4 regions of the Cupriavidus sp. FW305-3-2-15-C-LB2 genome follow, and region 4 is predicted to be linked to each of the others. Evidence: predicted binding sites of a transcription regulator. Region 4 holds the regulator's gene; each other region holds the start of a gene.
The links. Region 4 encodes sigma-54, which starts transcription at its own class of promoters, with help from an activator protein. Its sites were predicted from a motif close to TGGCANGNAANCTGCTTT; they were not measured.
Positions count from the first base shown of each region.

Region 1: AC3WRR_RS19480 (isopenicillin N synthase family dioxygenase) is a predicted target of sigma-54. The motif match lies at 1,795-1,812, and genes of this name have one in related genera.
Region 2: AC3WRR_RS12150 (PQQ-dependent methanol/ethanol family dehydrogenase) is a predicted target of sigma-54. The motif match lies at 1,903-1,920, and genes of this name have one in related genera.
Region 3: AC3WRR_RS32980 (pilin) is a predicted target of sigma-54. The motif match lies at 2,352-2,369, and genes of this name have one in related genera.

Region 1 covers NZ_JBYSZW010000026.1:59,161-63,988, reverse strand. The annotation lists gene AC3WRR_RS19490 (phospholipase D family protein) at 1-268, opposite strand, end outside; gene AC3WRR_RS19485 (ABC transporter substrate-binding protein) at 443-1,483, opposite strand; gene AC3WRR_RS19480 (isopenicillin N synthase family dioxygenase) at 2,027-3,025, shown strand; gene AC3WRR_RS19475 (superoxide dismutase family protein) at 3,128-3,700, opposite strand; gene AC3WRR_RS19470 (LysR family transcriptional regulator) at 3,853-4,788, opposite strand.
Region 2 covers NZ_JBYSZW010000013.1:40,172-44,999, forward strand. The annotation lists gene AC3WRR_RS12145 (c-type cytochrome) at 1-37, opposite strand, end outside; gene AC3WRR_RS12150 (PQQ-dependent methanol/ethanol family dehydrogenase) at 96-1,838, opposite strand; gene AC3WRR_RS12155 (quinoprotein relay system zinc metallohydrolase 1) at 2,040-3,011, opposite strand; gene AC3WRR_RS12160 (quinoprotein dehydrogenase-associated SoxYZ-like carrier) at 3,008-3,787, opposite strand; gene AC3WRR_RS12165 (ABC transporter permease) at 3,805-4,617, opposite strand; gene AC3WRR_RS12170 (type 1 periplasmic-binding domain-containing protein) at 4,625-4,828, opposite strand, start outside.
Region 3 covers NZ_JBYSZW010000072.1:4,541-9,368, forward strand. The annotation lists gene sucC (ADP-forming succinate--CoA ligase subunit beta) at 1-206, shown strand, start outside; gene sucD (succinate--CoA ligase subunit alpha) at 306-1,187, shown strand; gene AC3WRR_RS32975 (TerC family protein) at 1,423-2,118, shown strand; gene AC3WRR_RS32980 (pilin) at 2,437-2,907, shown strand; gene AC3WRR_RS32985 (PglL family O-oligosaccharyltransferase) at 3,007-4,806, shown strand; gene AC3WRR_RS32990 (hypothetical protein) at 4,808-4,828, opposite strand, start outside.
Region 4 covers NZ_JBYSZW010000048.1:35,616-40,443, reverse strand. The annotation lists gene ptsN (PTS IIA-like nitrogen regulatory protein PtsN) at 1-323, opposite strand, end outside; gene hpf (ribosome hibernation-promoting factor, HPF/YfiA family) at 780-1,130, opposite strand; gene AC3WRR_RS27600 (RNA polymerase factor sigma-54) at 1,179-2,660, opposite strand; gene lptB (LPS export ABC transporter ATP-binding protein) at 2,794-3,594, opposite strand; gene lptA (lipopolysaccharide transport periplasmic protein LptA) at 3,663-4,313, opposite strand; gene lptC (LPS export ABC transporter periplasmic protein LptC) at 4,381-4,828, opposite strand, start outside.

The DNA.
Region 1 (4,828 bases), on a different contig from region 4:
GCGCCAGATGCACGCGCGCGGCGAAGGCAGCGTAGGCATTCTCGAGCGGATGGATGCCGCTCAGGCCCGGATGGCGCACCACTTCGCCGGCCACCGCCTGGCCCAGCGGCGTGGCCTGGGATTCGGCGGGCGTCAGCGCAAAGGATTCGGTGCGGGGATCCAGCGGCGGCAAGGCGCAGCCGCCGAGCAGGGCCGCACCGCACAGCAGCAGCGAATTGGCGCGCAGGCGGCGGTGGGGGGCGAACGCGGCGTCTGTCGGCGATGGCATGGCGGGTCCTGTCGGGCCCCTCGCGGGGTCCGATCGTTACGGCAATGCCGCCATGTTGCCATGCCGCGCGGGCCGCGGGCTTAATTACGCACCGGGAGCGGGAAGTGGTGGCGCGCCACGGGGCTCCGGCGCATCGCTCAGGCCAGGGACGATATAGAGACGGGCGTGCTCTCCTTACGCCTTGAGGCGGCGGTCCGATGGCGCTGGCAGGAACTGGTCAGTCCAGATGTCCGCCACCGTCAGCGGCGCCTTGATGCCGAAGGCGCCGACGGTTTCATCCAGCGTTGCCTGCAGCCGTGCCGGCGTGGCCGCGCCCCAGCCGTCGCGCCGGGTGTCGGGCGTCTTCATGGTGCCGTCGACGATCAGGCGCAGGCGCTCAGTCTCCAGCGCCTGGTCGGCCAGCGGCTCGCGCGCCTTGACCGCGGCACCGCCCGCGGCGGGATCGGCAATGGCGTCGAGCCAGCCGCGGGTAGAGGCCTTGACGAAGGCCTTCATCACCTCCGGATCGGATGTCATGCTCTTGCGGTTGGCCACCAGCCCGTTGCCGTAGGACTTCATGCCGTAGTCCGAGAAGCGGAACACGGTGATCTTCTCTGGCCCCATGCCGCGCGCCTTCAGGTTCACCAGGCCGGTGAAGAAGAAGTAGGCGGCGGCATCGAAGTCGCCCTTGACGAAGCGCGTGTCGCCGATATCGGGCGTGACGCTCTCCCACTTCACGCCGCCGGGGTCGAAGCCCTGTGCCCTGGCGAAGACCGGGAACAGCTTGCGCGAGGCATTGAACGGCTGGCCCAGGATGGACTTGCCGGCCAGGTCCGCTGGCCTGACGATGCCGCTGCCCTTGCGCACCAGGATCGCGTTCGGATTCAGGTCATACTGGATGGCCACCGCCTTGAGCGCGGCGGACGGATTGGTGGTGTTGAATTCGATCATCGCCGCGAGGTCGGCCGAGGCGCAGTCATAGGCGCCGCCCGCGACCAGGCTGATGGCCGAGGCCGAGCCGTTGCCGGTATCGATGGTGACGTCCAGCCCGGCGTCCTTGTAGTAGCCGCGCTGGTGCGCCAGCAGGAACCCCGCGCCCGAGGCTTCCACCTTCCAGCCGAGATTGAACTTGAACTTCTGCAGCGAGCCCGCCGCGCGGACATGGGGCACCGCGAACGGGGCGGCGGCAAGCAGGGCGGTGGCGCCAGTGGCGCGCAGGAAGGAACGGCGACGCATGTCTTTCTCCGGAACGAATGTCACTGGACGATGCGTGCGCGGGCCGGTGGCGCGGGTGCGGAAGGAGAGCGTGGCCTCCCAGGACGCCGGCACCACGCCGCGCCGGCATGCGGCCAGGGCATGCGCGGGGACCGTGCACATCATCGGGAGCAATTTCCGGGCGGCGTGCCGCTGAACGCTTCTACTCCGCTGCGGTTTCAGCAGGATCCGTGCCGGGCGCTGCGCGGCGCCATGCACCAAGCCGTCGCCCGGCATGCGCCATCACGGCGCAAGCCCCGGCGCAATCGCTGCGATCCCGGTGCAAAAACCCCTGGCCCGGAACCTGCATAACCTCGGGCAAGAGTAGAAGCGTTCACCATCCGCGCGGCGCGTCGCAGACGCACGCCGGATGGCCGGGAATTGCTCTTGAAGTCCGTGCCTCTCGCCATCGCGCAGGCTGGCACAGGCGACCTCAGGAGCGCGTTGTCCCGGCGTGCGTTGCCATGGTGGTCTGCCTGTGCCGGCGAGGGGCCAATCCCTGACCCGCTTTGCACAAGGAACACCATGAGCCAACCAGACACCGCCTACGCCCTGGCCGAACTCCACCGCGAATCGCGCATGGGCGCGTTCGGTTCGGAAACCCGCCAGCGCGAGATCCGCCGCATCGACCTGTCCGACTACGCGCGGCGCAAGGCGCAGATCGCCGACGAACTGTGGCAGGCATCGGTCGACGTCGGCTTCTTCCAGATCGCCAACCACGGCATCGACCTGACCAGCGTGCGCGAAGCCTTTGCCATGACCGAGCGCTTCTTCGCGCTGCCTGACGCCGTCAAGGCGCAATACCCGCTGCAGAAGGCCAACAACGCCGGCTGGGAAAGCCGCGCGCAGGTGCGCCCCTCGACCGGCACCCCGGACCAGAAGGAGTCCTACCAGATCACGCGCCCGCACATGGCCGGGCTGTGGCCCGGCGATGACGAACTGGAAGGCTTTCGCGCCACCATGCTCGCCTTCGAGGCGCAATGCTGGGAGGTGGGAATGAAGGTGCTGTCATGCTTCGCCGGCAAGCTCGGCTTTGCCAGCGACTTCTTCACGCAGGCGCACGATCCGCGGGCGCCGGACTACCAGAGCACGCTGCGGCTGCTGCACTACTACGCGATCCCGCCCGAACTGCGCGACAAGCTGGAGCTCTGGCGCGCCGGCGCGCATACGGATTTCGATTGCCTGACGCTGCTGTTTCAGCGCCCCGGCCAGGGCGGGCTGCAGGTCTGCCCCGGCAAGGAGATGGAGGCGCAGGCATGGACCCCGATCGAGCCGGACGAGGAAGTCATCACCTGCAATATTGGCGACATGCTGATGCGCTGGAGCGACGACCGGCTGCCGTCGAACTTCCACCGCGTGCGCAATCCCGCGCCGGATGAATACATGGGCCCGCGCTACAGCATGGCGTTCTTCTGCCAGGCCAACCGAGGTGCGATGATCGAAGGGCCGGGTGGCAAGTATCCGCCGATCAGCGCGGGGGACTACCTGCGGCAGCGGGTGAATGCGAATTTCAAGGGGTATTGAGGCGCGGAAGAATTTCCATGCCGACGGTCTGCTCCCCTCTCCCGCTTGCGGGAGAGGGGGTCCACCCGCAGTCGCTGGACGCGCCGGTAGTGAGCCTACGACTTACGAAGCCGCGACAACCCCGCAAGCAATCCGCCCGCCCGCATTACCGGTCGGCTGCGTCTTGTAGTCGTCCGGATCCTTGTGTACCACCACCGCGCGGCCGATCACCCCGTTGGCGCCCGTGCCAACGGTCAGGTCCGGCAGCAGCATGCTGACGCGAACGTTGCCGCTGGCGTCCGCGGTGACGTTGTTCATGTCGCCGGCATGGTGGTCAGGCATGGTCATCTGGCCGTGGGGCTTGCCGGTCGGGTTGAAGTGGCCGCCCGCGCTCATCGCGTCAGGCGCGGAGCAGTCGCCCTTCTCATGGACGTGGAAGCCGTGCACGGAGTTGGGCGGCAGGCCGGTGATCGCCGCAGTCATCATCACGCCGCCGGGCTGCTGCTGGAAGGTCACGGTGCCGCCAGTATTGCTGCCGCTCTTGGGCTGGAGCGTGGCCGCCGCCCTGGCGCTGCTGCTGGCGCTGGTGCCGGACGCGCTGGCCGCAGACGAGGAGCTCATGCCGGAGCCGGCGCAGCCGGCCAGTGCAATGGTCGCGGCGATGCAGGCCGCCAGGGGGGGAAGCACTTGTTTCATCGGACTCCTCTTCTTGTCATGATTTCGGAAGAAACAGTATAGGCTGGCCGGCGCCAGGCCGATTTCCGGTTTTGTCCTACATGCCGCACTAGACTGAGTGCACTAGTGTCCTGTTCCGTAGATACGGAACAGGACACTAGCCAATCACGCCATCAGGCTGCGGCTGCCAGCCGCTGCTGTGCCGCACCAAAGTGCGGGTGGCGCGAGAACAGGTCCGCTGCCCAGTTGACGAACACCCGCACCTTGGCCGACAGGTGCCGGTTCTGCGGATACATCGCCGAGATCGGCAGTTCTTCGGTCTGCCAGTCGGTCATGACCTCCACCAGCCGGCCGCTGGCCACATAGGGCTCGGCCATGGCGCGCGAGACCCGTGCCACGCCGTGGCCTTCCAGGGCGCAGCCCATGTAGACATCGGCATCGTTGGTGGAAATGGCCGACGGCAGCAGCACCTCGCTGCGCTCCATGCCGCGCGCCATGGGCCACGGCATCTCACGGCCGGTGCGGTTGGACAGGAAATTGACCGCCTTGTGCTGGGCCAGTTCGGCCAGGTCGTGCGGGGTGCCGAAGCGGTTCAGGTAGATCGGCGAGGCGTAGAACGCCAGTTGTACATGGCCGATGCGGCGGGCCACCATGGATTCCTCGACCGGCGTGCCCACGCGCAGCACCACGTCCACGCCTTCCTGCAGCAGGTCGATCGGCTTGCCGTTGATGGTCAGGTCCAGCTTCAGGTCCGGGTAGGCCTGGAAGAATTCGTGCAGGTGGGGCACCAGCACCAGCTGCGCCAGCCCCGCGGTGGTGTCCACCGACAGCGTGCCGCGTGGCGAGTTGTTCTGCCGCGTCAGCGACTGCTCGGCTTCCTCGACATCGGCCAGGATGCGCACGCACCGTTCGTAATAGGCCGCGCCGTCGTTGGTCACGCTGATGCGGCGCGTGGTCCGGTGCAGCAGCTTGACGCCCAGGTGGGTTTCCAGGTTCTGGATCAGGCGGGTCAGCGTGGCCTTGGGCAAGTCCATCGATTCCGCGGCGCGCGCAAAGCTGCCGACGTCCACGACCCGGGTGAATGCCTGCATTGATACGAGACGGTCCATGATGAGGTTCCGACGATAGATCCGAACGGCGTGCCGCGCG
Region 2 (4,828 bases), on a different contig from region 4:
CCGAAGCCACCGCCAGCGCCATCCATTCCTTCTTCATACCTGAGTACCGTTTCATCCTGTTGCACCCGCGCCTGGCAGTGTCATCTCCCGCCAGCTCAGCTCTTGTGCAGCTTGAACACCCACACCGAGCCGCCCTGCTCCAGGAAGTTCACGCGCTTGGCCACCTCGCCGCCCCACAGCGGCACCGCGCCGCCCCAGCCGGACACCACCGCCACGTACTGCTCGCCGTTCTCTTCCCAGGTGACCGGGGGCGCCACCACGCCGCTGCCGGTCTGGAACTGCCACAGCTCCTTGCCGGTCCTGGCGTCGGCCGCCTTCAGGTAGCCTTCCGGCGTGCCCCAGAACACCAGCCCGCCGGCGGTGGTCATCACCCCGCCCCACAGCGGCGCGCTGTTCTTGACCTCCCACATGATCTTGCCGCTCTTGGGGTTGATGGCCCGCAGCGTGCCGATATAGTCCTCGTTCAGCGGACGGATGGTGAAACCCGCGCCCAGGAAGGCAGCGCCCTTCTTGTAGCTGATGGGCTCGTTCCAGATATCCATGCCCCACTCGTTGGCGGGCACGTAGAACAGGCCGGTCTGCGGGCTGTAGGCCATCGGCTGCTGGTTCTTGCCGCCAAGGAAGCCCGGCGCGGCAAACACGGACTTGCCCTTCTTCTCGTCGCTGCCGGCGGCGGGGTCGCCGGGGCGGCCTTCGGCGATGTAGTTGGGGCGGCCGCTCTTCAGGTCGATGCCGGTGGCCCAGGTGATCTTCCTGACGAAGGGGAAGGCGTTGACCAGCTTGCCGCTGGCCGCGTCGTTGACGTAGAAGAAGCCATTGCGGTCGGCCTTGCCGCCCATGCGCTTGCCGTCCAGGTCGAAGGTCACGAACTCATTGACGCCATCGAAATCCCAGCCGTCGTTCGGGGTGTTCTGGTAGTGCCAGGCGATCTTGCCGGTGGCGGGATCCAGCGCCACCGTCGAGGCCGAGTAGAGGTTGTCGCCCTTGCGGATATGGCTGTTCCACGGCCCCGGATTGCCGGTGCCGAAGTACACCAGCCCGGTGGCCGGATCGTAGGTGCCGCCCAGCCAGGTGGCGGCGCCGCCGGTCTTCCAGGTCTCGCCCGGCCAGCTTGCGTTGGCGGTGCCGGTCACGCCGTTCTCGGTCTTGTTGCCGTCCTTGTCGTACTTGTAGCCCATATGGCCTTCGACCACCGGCCGCGACCACACCAGCTGCCCGGTCTTGGCATCGCGTGCGTCGACCCGGCCCACCACGCCGAACTCGCCGCCCGAGATGCCGGTCAGCACCATGCCCTTGACGATCATGGGCGCCGCCGTGTACGAATAGCCGGCGGCGTAGTCCTCCAGCTTCTCCTTCCACACCACCTTGCCGGTCTGCTGGTCCAGCGCCACCAGCTGCGCATCGAGCGTGCCGAAGATCACCAGGTTGTCGTAGAGTGCCGCACCGCGGTTCACCACGTCGCAGCACGGCATGATGCCTTCGGGCAGCCGGTGCTCATACTTCCAGAGCTTGCGCCCGGTCTTCAGGTCCAGCGCATAGATGCGCGAATACGAGGCCGTCACGAACATCTTGCCGTCATGGATCAGCGGCTGCGATTCCTGCCCGCGCTGCTTCTCGCCGCCAAACGAGAACGACCACGCCGGCACCAGCTGCCCGACGTTCTTCGTATTGATGCGCGACAGCGTGGAATAGCGCTGGCCTTGCGGGCCCATGCCCCACGACAACACATCGCCGGGGCTCTTTGCGTCGTTCTCGATCATGGCATCGGTCACAGCCGCCTGCGCGGCCAGACTGGCCGCGGCAGCCGCAACCGCCATCACTACTCGTAACGTCCTCATTGCCATCTCCTCTCTTGTTTTGGGTTTCCCAGGTGCGCCACTGCGCCACCCACCAGACACGCCTTTGGCAATTCCCATGCCAGTCGCATCCCCGCACCAGCACGCCGGTTGCGGCCCGGTTGCGTGATGACGGCCGTGCCAGCGCGCAACACTGCGTTGCAGTTGCTCCAGAACTGAACAGCCCGCCTCGGCTGGCCAGCGTCAGTGGCCAAGCGCGGCTTCCTCACGCGCCGGGTAGAGATGGCCGACGTTGCGCAGGTACTCCGCGGGCATCGCGGCCCAGTGCGCGTAGGGCTGCGGCACCGGCATCGCCATGACCTCGGCCAGGTCCCGCCCCTGCGCCGCGGCCTCGCGCAGGCGCGTGTCCAGCCATTGCAGGTAGCCGCGCGTCTGCGCGATGGCCTCAGCGCCGCCGCCGGCCGCAGGCACTGGCCCGTGGCTGGGGACCAGCACGCGCGCCCCGCTGTCGGCCAGCAGCGCCTGCAGCCGGCCCAGGCTGGCCAGCCAGCGGCCGATATCCGCGTGCGGCGTGGTCGGAATGCGTTGCCGGAACACCAGCCCGCCGGCAAAGACCACGCCCGCGCTGTGGTCCAGCACCACCAGGTCGTCGCCGGTATGGCCGTCCAGGCGCACCATCTCCAGCGTATGGCGCCCGATCGTGAGCCGGCCCGGCGCCAGCGCGTGCGCAGCCGGCACGGGCTCGGTGCCGCGCATCCAGTCGCCGCACAGGCGGTAGAGGTTGTCGGCATAAGCGGCGCCCTCGCGCCGCGCCCCGTCGATGGTGCCGGCCAGGGCGCTGCCGCCCACATCGGCATAGGCCTGGTTGCCGAAGAAATAGTCGGGATGCAGGTTCAGGTTCAGCACCAGCCGCACCGGGGCGGCCGTGACCGATGCAATCGCCTTGCGCTGCTGCTCGCCATACAGCCGCGACGGGCCGGTGTTGATGACCACCACCCCGTCGCCGGTGTCGATAAACGCCGTATTGATGATGTTGCAGCCGTTGCCGGCCGCGAAGTCGGCATTGGAGCCTTCCAGCAGCCACACGCCCGCGGCGATCTCGCGCGGGGCCAGGCGGTAGTCAGGAGGCTGCAGCGCGGCCTGCTGGGCGAGTGCCGGCGGCACGGGCTGGCCCGCCAGGCATAGCAGCAACCACAGTAGCAATCGTCGCTTCATGGCGATACCCGCGCCGCGATGCGGTTGCCGTTGTTGTCGTGGCCGGCCACCGTCATGCCCGGCGGCACGGCATCGCGCAGGTCGAAGGAGAAAATCGGGTTCTCGGCAACCGGCTCATGCAGCGTCAGTCGCAGCAGCGGCTGCCGGGCCGCGTCGGCCAGGACCAGGGTCTCGATATGGAACGCCGGGATGCCCGCCGCCAGGCCGGTATCCATCGGATGCATCACGCGCAGCCGCACGCGTGCCGCGGCCCCGCCGAAGCCCGGGAACACGCGCGCGTCCACGCGGTTGAGCGTGCGGCTCCAGCTGCCGTCGCGGCGCGTGGCGCCGGGCACCGTGCAGCCCCCGCCGCCGGCATCGACCAGCACGCTGCCGACATGCCAGGTGCCATCGCGCGTGCGCGCCGCCACCCGCACCGGCGATGCCTGTTCCAGCTTGAAGCGGAACGACAGCGACGGGCGCACCCGCAGCGGTTCGAACGCCAGCACCTCGCGGATCGGGTTGCGGTCCACCGCCACCACGATGCGATCCACTTCGCCCAGCGCCGAGGCATCGAAGGCGATCGGCACGCGCATGGGGTCTTCCGCAAACGCCGGCCCGGTCACCCTGACGCGGCTGTCGAACACCACCGGGCCAGACTGCAGCAGCTCCTTGTGGATCCAGGCCCATTGCGGCGACTGCAGCGGATCGCTGTGCGCGATGACGGCGCCCGCTGCCCCGGCAGCCGCTACCGCCGCACTGGCCAGGCCCAGTGCGGCCGCCATCAGCAGGAGCATGCCCCACGTCCGCCGCCTCATGCCTGCTGCCCCCGGCGCGCCATGCCGCGCTGCGGGTCGTAGCCCTGCAGCGCCAGCGCGAAGAACACCACCGCGCTGCCCGCCACCACCGCCAGGCTCAGCGGCGCCACCTGCCCGTACAGCGCAAAGCGGATCGCCTCGACCGCGTGGGTGAAGGGATTGAAGCGGGCCAGCTGGTACACCAGCTCCGCGCCCGACTCCTGCAGCTTCCACAGTGGATACAGCGCCGAGCTGATGAAGAACATCGGGAAGATCACGAAGTTCATGGTGCCGGCAAAGTTCTCGAGTTGGCGCACATGGACCGACAGCAGCAGGCCCAGCGCACCCAGCATCAGCGCGGCCAGCGCCATGGCGCCCGTCGCCGCCAGCAGGTGCAGGGACTCGAAGCGGATGCCGAAGGCCATCGCCACCAGCAGGAACGCGGCCATCTGCAGCAGCGACAGCACCGTACCCGCCGCCAGCTTGCAAGCCAGCAGCCAGCCCCGCGGCAGCGGCGCGGTCAGCAGCAGCCGCATCACGCCCATCTCGCGGTCGTACACCATGGCCAGCGACGACTGCATGCCGTTGAACAGCGCGATCATGCCCAGCAGTCCGGGCGCCACGTAGACCTTGTATTCGATGTAGGTGTCGTAGGGCGGCGCAATGGCGACGCCCAGCGCGTTCTGGAAGCCCGCGGCAAACACCAGCAGCCACAGCAGCGGGCGCACCAGCGACGACAGCAGGCGCCCGGGCTGGCGCAGGTACTTGCGCAGCTCGCGCCCGCAAACCGCGCGCAGCGCGCGCCAGCGATGGATCAGGATGGAGGCCATGGGTGCGCTACGCGGATGGGGCCCGGCATGCCGTGTCGGCTTCATCGGCGCCCAGGGTGTCGAGGTTGTTCTTCGGATGCAACACGCCTTCCACCGGGGCCATGCCGGCCACGCCGTCGGGGTGGGCCAGCAACACCGGCTGGCGCAGCTGGCGGTCCCAGCGGCGGAACGACAGCGGCGGCCCCTTGAAGCCGTCCACCACCACCTGCCC
Region 3 (4,828 bases), on a different contig from region 4:
GCATCATGCGTTGCGACGTGATCGCCGAAGGCGTGATCTCCGCGTCCAAGGCCGTGCACCTGACGGTGCCGCTGGTCGTGCGCATGAAGGGCACCAACGAAGACCTCGGCAAGAAGATGCTGGCCGATTCGGGCCTGCCCATCATCTCGGCCGACACGATGGAAGAAGCCGCCCAGAAGGTGGTGGCCGCTGCCGCTGGCAAGTAAGCCGTCGCACGAACGCAACCATACGCGAACGCGGGCGGTGCGCAGGCGCTTTGATGCGCCCTCGCGCGCGCCGCTCGTAGCCAAGCAAAGGATTACAGCATGTCGATTCTGATCAACAAAGACACCAAGGTCATCACCCAGGGCATCACCGGCAAGACCGGCCAGTTCCACACCCGTGGCTGCCGCGACTACGCCAACGGCAAGAACTGCTTCGTCGCGGGCGTGAACCCGAAGAAGGCCGGTGAAGACTTCGAAGGCATTCCCATCTACGCCAGCGTCAAGGACGCCAAGGCTCAGACCGGCGCCACCGTGTCGGTCATCTACGTGCCGCCCGCAGGCGCCGCTGCCGCGATCTGGGAAGCCGTTGACGCCGACCTGGACCTGGTGGTCTGCATTACCGAAGGCATCCCCGTGCGCGACATGATGGAAGTCAAGGACCGCATGCGCCGCGAGAAGAAGAAGACCCTGCTGCTGGGACCGAACTGCCCGGGCCTGATCACGCCGGACGAAATCAAGATCGGCATCATGCCGGGCCATATCCACAAGAAGGGCCGCATCGGTGTGGTGTCGCGCTCGGGCACGCTGACGTACGAAGCCGTGGGCCAGCTGACCGCGCTGGGCCTGGGCCAGTCGTCGGCTGTCGGCATCGGTGGCGACCCCATCAACGGCCTGAAGCACATCGACGTGATGAAGATGTTCAACGACGATCCGGAAACGGACGCCGTGGTCATGATCGGTGAGATCGGCGGTCCGGACGAAGCCAACGCGGCTTACTGGATCAAGGAAAACATGAAGAAGCCGGTGGTTGGCTTCATCGCTGGCGTGACCGCGCCTCCGGGCAAGCGCATGGGCCACGCCGGCGCGCTGATCTCGGGCGGTGCCGATACCGCCCAGGCCAAGCTGGAAATCATGGAAGCCTGCGGTATCAAGGTGACCAAGAACCCGTCGGAGATGGGCCGCCTGCTGAAGGCAATGCTGTAAGTCGTACCTCGCCATTCCAGCGAGCGCTGGAATGGCGAACCAGGCAATGCCCCCGCCCGCGCGGGGGCATTGTCATTCTGGAGGACGGATTCGGCGTGGCTTCCGGCACGAAACATTACAGGATTGAAATCTAATCGAAAGGTTCGTGCGGTAAACAGTCATGTCCGTGTTTCGAGACATCCGAAATCCCGTCAGATGACGGGTGTGCAACCTATAAAATTCGAGGAGCCCTCCCGTGGAACTGCTGTCTTCCACCACATTCTGGATTGCGTTGGGATCGATCATCCTGACCAATATCGTCCTGTCCGGCGACAACGCGGTGGTGATCGCGCTCGCCTCGCGCAACCTGCCGCCCGCCCAGCAGAAGAAAGCCATCTTCTGGGGCAGTGCCGCCGCCATCATCATGCGCGTGGTGCTGACCGTGGCCGCGGTCAAGCTGCTGAGCCTGCCGTACCTGAAGATCGTCGGTGCCGTGCTGCTGGTCTACATCGGCGTGCAACTGCTGACCGGCGATGACGATGAGGAAGGCCACGACGGCAAGGACAATATCTGGGCCGCCATCCGCACCATCCTGATCGCGGACCTGGTGATGTCGCTCGACAACGTGGTGGCCGTGGCCGCTGCCGCACAGAAGGGCCCCGAGGGCAGCCAGCTGATGCTGCTGATCATCGGCCTGGGCCTGTCGATCCCGCTGATCGTGTTCGGCAGCACGCTGTTGCTCAAGGTCATGGAGCGCTTCCCGGTGATCATCGTGCTGGGTGCCGCGCTGCTGGGCTACCTGGCCGGCGAAATGCTGGTCAGCGACCCGGTCGACGCCGCCTGGTTCGAAGTCCACGTGCCGCACGCCCACCTGGTATTCGGCGCCGCCGGCGCGATCCTGGTGGTGATCATGGGCAAGCTGCTGAGCCGCCGGTCGGCACAGGCCGCCTGACGAGATTTCGCCCAGGCGAGAAGGGCGGCCAGCTGGCCGCCCTTTTTCGTTGGCGTGCCGGCAAGGCGGCCGTCGGTGCCTTGGCCAACTAACTCATGTGAGTGATCGCACATTTTGTCGCTTCGCGCGGTGGTAGCGAGCGCAAGTGACAAATTTTGGCGCATACGGCATGCATCCCCCTGATGGGTGACGAAATTTGTCGCTTTTCACCCCCAACCGATGGGGGATGCCGCTGGCACGGTTACTGCTCAATAGTCCCCGCGTCACGAAACCGAAGACGTGCAACGCTCAACTAAAATCTCTTCGAGGGGTCAAATCATGCAACGGGTACAACAACTGAAGAAGCTGGGCCGTCGTGTCCAGAAGGGCTTTACGCTGATCGAACTGATGATCGTGGTTGCGATCATTGGTATTTTGGCGGCTATTGCGATTCCGCAGTATCAGGATTATGTGACGCGGTCGCGTTGGTCGGACGTCTATTCGCAAGTTGCCCCTTTGAAAATGGCCATCGCTGAGTGCAGTCAAGTCAATAACGGCGTAATCGATGCCAAATGCGATACTGATGTACTCTTGAAGACGGCCACTGGCTATCCGGCACTTCCGGCGCCGACCAATGCCACTGTAACCTTGACCGCGAAGACCGGGGCAGTTGTGATGACGGGTAAGGCTGCACTGCTCGGTTGTGAAGTCACGCTGACTCCGGACAATACTAGCAACGCGAACGCGATTAAATGGGCAGCTACCAACACTGGTGCCGCGCCCTGTACCAAGGCAAAAACGGGTATCTGATTCTGTCTGATTGCTACCTAAAGAAGAAGCGCCTTCGGGCGCTTTTTCTTTAGGTAGCGCCCAAGCTATCATGCGCCTTTCCCCTAACCAGGCGCCTCAATGCCGCCGTCCCGGACCAACATCCCGTCGGCTGCCCTCATCGCAGCCATCGTCTTTCCGCTGCTAGTCTCCCGGCACACGCTGCCGCTCGCGACGTTCTACGGCGAATGGACCGCCGCGCTCTGCGCGCTCGCCGTCCTCGCGATCCATGCGGGTCGCCGCCCAGTGGCATCGCCTGGAGTGTCGCTGCCGTGGGTGACACTGCTGTTTCTCTGGCTGGTCGTCGTCGGACTTGTCTCGGGCGCCACTGGCCATCACGACATCACTGGTAGCCGCCTCACCACCATCCTCACGCTGTTCCTGGGCGCAGCGGTGACATGCGCCGCATGGTCGTACCGAGGCACGCCTGCGGCATCCACTCAGAACATCGGAGACACCCTCGCCACCGCCTTCTTCATCGCCGGCCTGCTGGGCACCCTCACGCAATGGGTGCAGCTGTTCCATCTCGAACCCCGCGCCTTCGGCCTCGTCTCCAGCTATTTCTACGACAACAACCGCCGCCTGTGGGGCAACCTGAACCAGCCCAATCACCAGGCCACCGTTGAAGGCCTGGCGCTGGTGGCATCCGTGTGGCTGGCCTCGCGTGGCCGCCTACGTTTCCCGATGTGGCTAGCCGCCGTGGCCCTGCTGGAAAGCGGCATCGTGCTATCCGGTTCGCGCACTGGCGTGCTGCATGTTGGCCTCGCTGCGATCTACGCGCTGGTCGCGGCGTGGCTCACGCGAGGCGGGCGGCGCGACTCGGACCCAATGCAGCGGCCAGTCGGTCTGCTCGTCGCAGCCGTAGCAATGGTGGCGATGCTACTGATCCTGCAACCCGCAATCCGCGCCGCAGGGCAAGCCTTCGACTGGCGTCTGTTCGACACCATCGCGCAACTCGAAGCCGAAGACCAGATGTCCGCGCGCGGCGCACTGTGGACCCACGCGCTGGCAATGTTCCGCTCCCACCCGTGGTTCGGCGTCGGCTGGGGCGAGTTCGGCTGGGCGCAATTCCAGCAGTTGCAGCAAGTCGGCGTGAAGGTGGAGATGTCCCTGCACGCCCACAACGCCATCCTCGACCTGCTGGCAAAGACGGGCATCGTCGGTACCGCCGGCGTAGGCCTGATCCTGCTGGCGTGGCTATGGCGCGTGATTCGCGTTCGCTTGTGGCACGGCGATAGCGAAGAGCGCAAGCAGACCGTGCTGGTTCTCACCTGGCTGGCGATGCTGTGCGCGCATTCGATGCTCGAATACCCGCTGCATTATCTCTATTTCTTCCTGCCGTTCTGCTTCATGCTCGGTTGGCTGGAGCCGTCGGGTTTCGGGCGTTGGCGCGTGCCGATGCCAGTGGCGCGTGGGCTGGCGCTCGCGTTTGTCGTGGTGGCTATGGCCGTGCTGGCCACCATGTGGCAAGACTACCGCCGCGCCGAAGCCCGCGAATACGCCAGCAGCGAAGGCCGCAACGCCTTGCCGATGCCGCGCTTCTGGTTCCGCCAGCACGCGCAGGCCGACGCTGCCGGCCTGGCCACCATTACGCCGGCCAATGCGGCAGAGTTGTTGCCCGCCCACATCGCCGCCGTCCACCTGCTGCCTACGCCGACCATGATCGCGCGCACCGCATGGCTGCTGGCGCTGACCGGCGATCCTGCGCAAGGCCGCCAGTGGATGGAACGGCTGCGCTGGTACTACCTTGGCGATGAAGTCGCGCAATACGCCGAGATTGCGAAGGCCTGCCGCGACCTGACGCCAGACGAACGCCCGCAGGCATTCTGCGCATGGGTCGGCGACCGTTCGCGTCGGTATTCCGAATGGCGCCGGGACTGACCTAGTAGTACGGATACGGGCT
Region 4 (4,828 bases):
TGTTCGGGCACCAGCAGGAAGATCAGCAGCGATACCGGCTTGCCATCGGGCGATTCGAACGGAATTGGTTCGGCCAGGCGCATGAACGCGGCCAGCGGCTGCTTCAGGCCCTTGATGCGGCCGTGCGGGATTGCCACGCCGGCGCCCAGGCCGGTGGATCCAAGCGACTCGCGCGCGAACAGGTTGTCCGTCACGATGGCGCGCGCCACACCATGGTTGTTCTCGAAGAGGAGCCCGGCCTGCTCGAACACACGCTTCTTGCTGGTGACGCTGACGTCGAGGGTGATGTTGCCGGGTGGCAGCAATTTGGCCAAACGATTCATGGGCGATGCGCAGGATTTCAGTTAGCGGGCGGACCGTTCCGCCGGGCAGTGGGCTGGCTCCGGCCTGCCGTTGGCCTGGCCGGAGGCGTCCGGCCCATTATAGAGCAGCGACTACTCCCGCATTGTGCAGCGCAACGGGGCAAGCCGGTGCAGAAAGATACATGGTGATGCAATGGTGCCTCCGCGGCGGGGAGCCGGTGCACCGGTGCGGGGCACGGCCAGGATTCCCTCTCTTTGTATGGCGCAGCATACACCTTGGCGCAGCGCTTGCGAACACCCTTGCTCATTCGGGTGAAAAGCATCGGCTCCGGCGCCACAGCCGGGCCGCGCCGCCAGTGCGGGCGCGGCATGCCGGCGGCAACCGGGAACGCGAGGGCGCAAAAAAGCCGCGCTTCTTGGCGCGGCTTGCCTGTTCAATCCTGATTCAGCAGCCCGCTGCGGGGCTGCCGGGCACGGTCATTGCTGCATTTGCGCTGCGGCCATCTGGTACTTGACCGCTTCGCGGTCGTGGCCTTGCACGCGATCCTTGTAGCGGATCACCTGACGGTCCAGCTTGTCGACGAGTGCGTCGATCGCTGCATACAGGTCTTCGTGATGCGCTTCGACAAAGATGTCCTTGCCCTTGAGATGTAGATTGATTTCCGCGTACTGACGCCGGTCCTTTTCTTTATGGTTGTCGACAGAGAGCAGCACACTAACGCCAATGACTTGATCGAAATGCCTGACGATTCGCTCCAGCTTCGTTTCCACGTACTCACGCAGAGGGGGCGTGATGTCCAGGTGGTGTCCACTGATCTTGAAGTTCATAGCGCTTCTCCTTCTGAAAGAGCCTCACCAGGCAGGCGGTGGGCTCGGCTACAAAGACTTGCGGAGATTGACTGCGGGGATCTTCAGGGCTTCGCGATACTTGGCAACGGTGCGGCGTGCGACAACGAAGCCTTGTTCGCCCAGCAGTTCGGCAATGCGACTGTCGGAAAGGGGATTCCTCGGGTCTTCGGCTCCTATCAGTTGCTTGATCAAGGCGCGGATGGCCGTTGACGAAGCCGCGCCACCGGTTTCGGTGGACACGTGGCTGCCGAAGAAGTACTTCAGTTCGAAAGTACCCATCGGCGTTGCCATATATTTATTGGTCGTCACCCGGGAGATGGTTGACTCGTGTAAACCCAGTGTATCGGCAATCTCCCGCAAAACCAAGGGGCGCATGGCGATTTCGCCGTGGCTGAAAAAGTTCTTTTGACGCTCGACAATGGCCTGCGAGACACGCAGGATTGTGTCGAACCTCTGCTGGATGTTCTTGATCAGCCAGCGCGCCTCCTGCAGCTTCTGCTGCAGCCCGGCGGTGCCGGACTCACCCTTTGCGCCACGCAGGATTTGCGCATACATGTCATTGATGCGCAGCCTCGGCATCACATCCGGATTGAGCTGCGCGATCCAGCCGCCGCCTCCCTTGCGCACGAACACGTCCGGCACCACGAAGTCCGCCTCCGGGCGGCTGTATGCATGGCCGGGGTAGGGCGCCAGCGAGCGGATCAGTTCGTGTGCGGACTTCAGCGCCGCTTCATCCACCTGCAGCGCCTTCTTCAGCCGCGTGTAGTCGCGTACTGCGAGCAACTCCAGGTGGCTGGTCACGATGTTCAGGGCCAGTTCGCGCTGCGGGTGCGTCAGGCGCCGCAACTGCAGGGCCAGGCACTCGGCGGCGTTGCGCGCGCCCACGCCGGGCGGGTCGAAGCTCTGCAGCAGCGTGAGGATGGCGTGGACCTCCTCGATCTCGAACTCGAGTTCTTCCGGCAACTCCGTGCAGATCTCCTCAAGCGATGCGCTCAGGTAGCCATCGTCGTCGAGCGATTCGATCAGGAAGATGGCCAGGCCCTTGTCGCGCGCCGAGATCTTCAGCGGCGTGAGCTGTTCCATCAGGTACTCGCGCAGCGTGGGCTCGGCTTCGCGCAGCTGCATCGGCGTTTTTTCGTCCTCGTCGCCCTGGGGGCGGCGGGCAAAGTCGTCCAGGCTCCAGTCGCTGCTGCCATAGTCGTCGCCGTTGCCGCTGTCGCCATAGCTGTCGTCGTCAGCCGCGCCGTCGGCGCGGGCCTCGCCATTGCCCTGCGGCTCTGCCGGCGCGGGCGCCGGTGCGCTCTGCAGGTTGACCGAGCCGTCGGCCGCCACGCGCAGCGGGCTTTCGATCCAGTCGTTCTCGCGTTCGAGCAGAGGGTTTTCCGTCAGTGCCTGTTCGACCTCTTGCTGCAGTTCCAGCGTGGAAAGCTGCAGCAGCCGGATCGACTGCTGCAGTTGCGGGGTCAGGGCCAGATGCTGGGAAAGGCGGAGCTGTAGCGACGGTTTCATGCGACCTATTCTATGCGCATCTTTCCGTTGTTGGAACGGAAATTGCTATCGCTTATGCGGTCTGATCGCTGCTGGCTGTGGCAGGCCCACGTGCGCCCGCGAATAGCCTGCCGCTCCATGGCAGGCCGCTGCATCACATGCGGAAGTTCTCGCCCAGGTAGACGCGCCGCACTGCGTCATTGGCGATGATTTCCTCGGGCTGGCCCGCGGCCAGCACCGTGCCTTCGCTGATGATGTAGGCGTGGTCGCAGATGCCGAGCGTCTCGCGCACGTTGTGGTCGGTGATCAGCACGCCGATATTGCGTGCCTTGAGGAAGCTGACGATGCGCTGGATCTCGCCCACGGCGATCGGGTCCACGCCGGCGAAGGGTTCGTCCAGCAGGATGAAGCGCGGCGACGACGCCAGCGCGCGCGCGATTTCCACGCGGCGGCGCTCGCCGCCCGACAGCGACAGCGCCGGGTTGTTGCGCAGGTGCGCGATCTGCAGGTCGTCGAGCAGCGAATCCAGGCGGCGCTCGATCTCGGCCTTGGGCAGCGGCTTGCCGTTGCTCACCTGCAGCTCCAGCACCGCGCGGATGTTCTCTTCGACGTTGAGCTTGCGGAATACCGAGGCTTCCTGCGGCAGGTACGACAGCCCCATGCGCGCGCGCTCGTGGATCGGCAGGCCGCTGATGTGGTCGCCGTCGAGCACGATATCGCCTTCGTCCAGCGCCACCAGGCCCACGATCATGTAGAAGGAGGTGGTCTTGCCCGCGCCGTTGGGCCCGAGCAGGCCGACCACCTCGCCGCTCTTCACGTCGAGCGAGACGTCCTTGACCACCGTGCGCGAGCCATAGCGTTTCTTCAGGTGGCGCACGACCAGCGTGCTGCCGCCGGCAAGGACGGTGGAGGCTTCGACGGAAGGCTTGTCGGCGATGGTTGCGGTATCGGTCATTGGCACAGTCTGGCGTTCAGGCGTTTCTGGCGCCGGCCGCATGCGATGCACGCAGCCGGCGCCAGGCGTCAGGGTTTGTTGGCAGGCGCGGGCGCCGGCTTCAGGTCCAGCGGCGAGCCGCCGCTGCCCGTGGCGCCGGCCTTCTGGTCCTGGCGCGGCGACAGCACCGCGCGCACGCGGCCGGACGGATTGGCGGCCGCGGCATCGCCGCTACCGCCGCCGGCAGCCGTGTAGAACTCCTTGCGGCTGTCGTAGGTCAGCACCGCGCCGCGGATCTCGTCGACCTGCTTGGCGCCCTGCAGGCGCGCCATGCGGGCATTGCCGATCAGCTTGGAGTACTCCTGCTTGCCGTCGTACTCGATGCGGTCGCCCCAGCCGTCGATGTATTCGTCGACGCCTTCGCGCTTCTGCCGGATGTAGGCCTGCTTGCCCGGCTTGGCGGTGGCCACCGCGAACTGGTAGCCCTCGGGATCGGTGCGCAGTTCGGCGGCGTCGGACTTCAGGATCATGGTGCCCTTGGTCAGCACCACATTGCCGGTCAGCGTATAGATCTGCTTGACGTCGTCATAGCTGGCGTTGTCCGCCTCCAGCACCATCGGCTTGTCGCGGTCCGCGCGCTCGGCCAGGGCGGGCTGGGCCAGCAGGCCGAAGGCCATGGCCAGGGCGAGCAGGGCCGGGGCGGTGCGTCGACGGGACGATGTCGTCAGGGAAGCAGTCATGTTGGCAGGGTTGCTTGAGGGCGTCTGGGTACGTTGGTGCGGGTTGGTGCGGCCCCCGGGCCGGGGCTCAGGACCCCGGCGCGCGGCCAGGGGTCGGCCCGGTGATGATGGTGCCGCGTACATTGCCGAGCAATTGTACTTCGCGCGTGACGTTGTTGAAGATCAGGCCGTTGGCGGTCATCACCGACGGGCCGCGCGTCAGCTTGACCGGCTTGTCGGTCTTGACGATGTCGTCATTGACCAGCAGCTGGAAATAACTGGATGCGGCGGTCAGCTGCGGGTCCTTGGACACGTCCACGCCCTGCTGGCGCATGACGAAGCCGTTGCCGTACAGGTCGATCACCGAACCCTCGGCGTTCATGCGGCCCATATCGGCGCGGGCGGTGACCGGCGGGCGGTCCGGCTCATACGCGCGCATGGCGGGCCGGGTCACCTCGTAGGTCTGGTCATCCTCGAAATGGACCATGCGCTCGCCGGTAAAGCGGATTTTGGTGCTGCCGTCCGGCGCCAGCTCA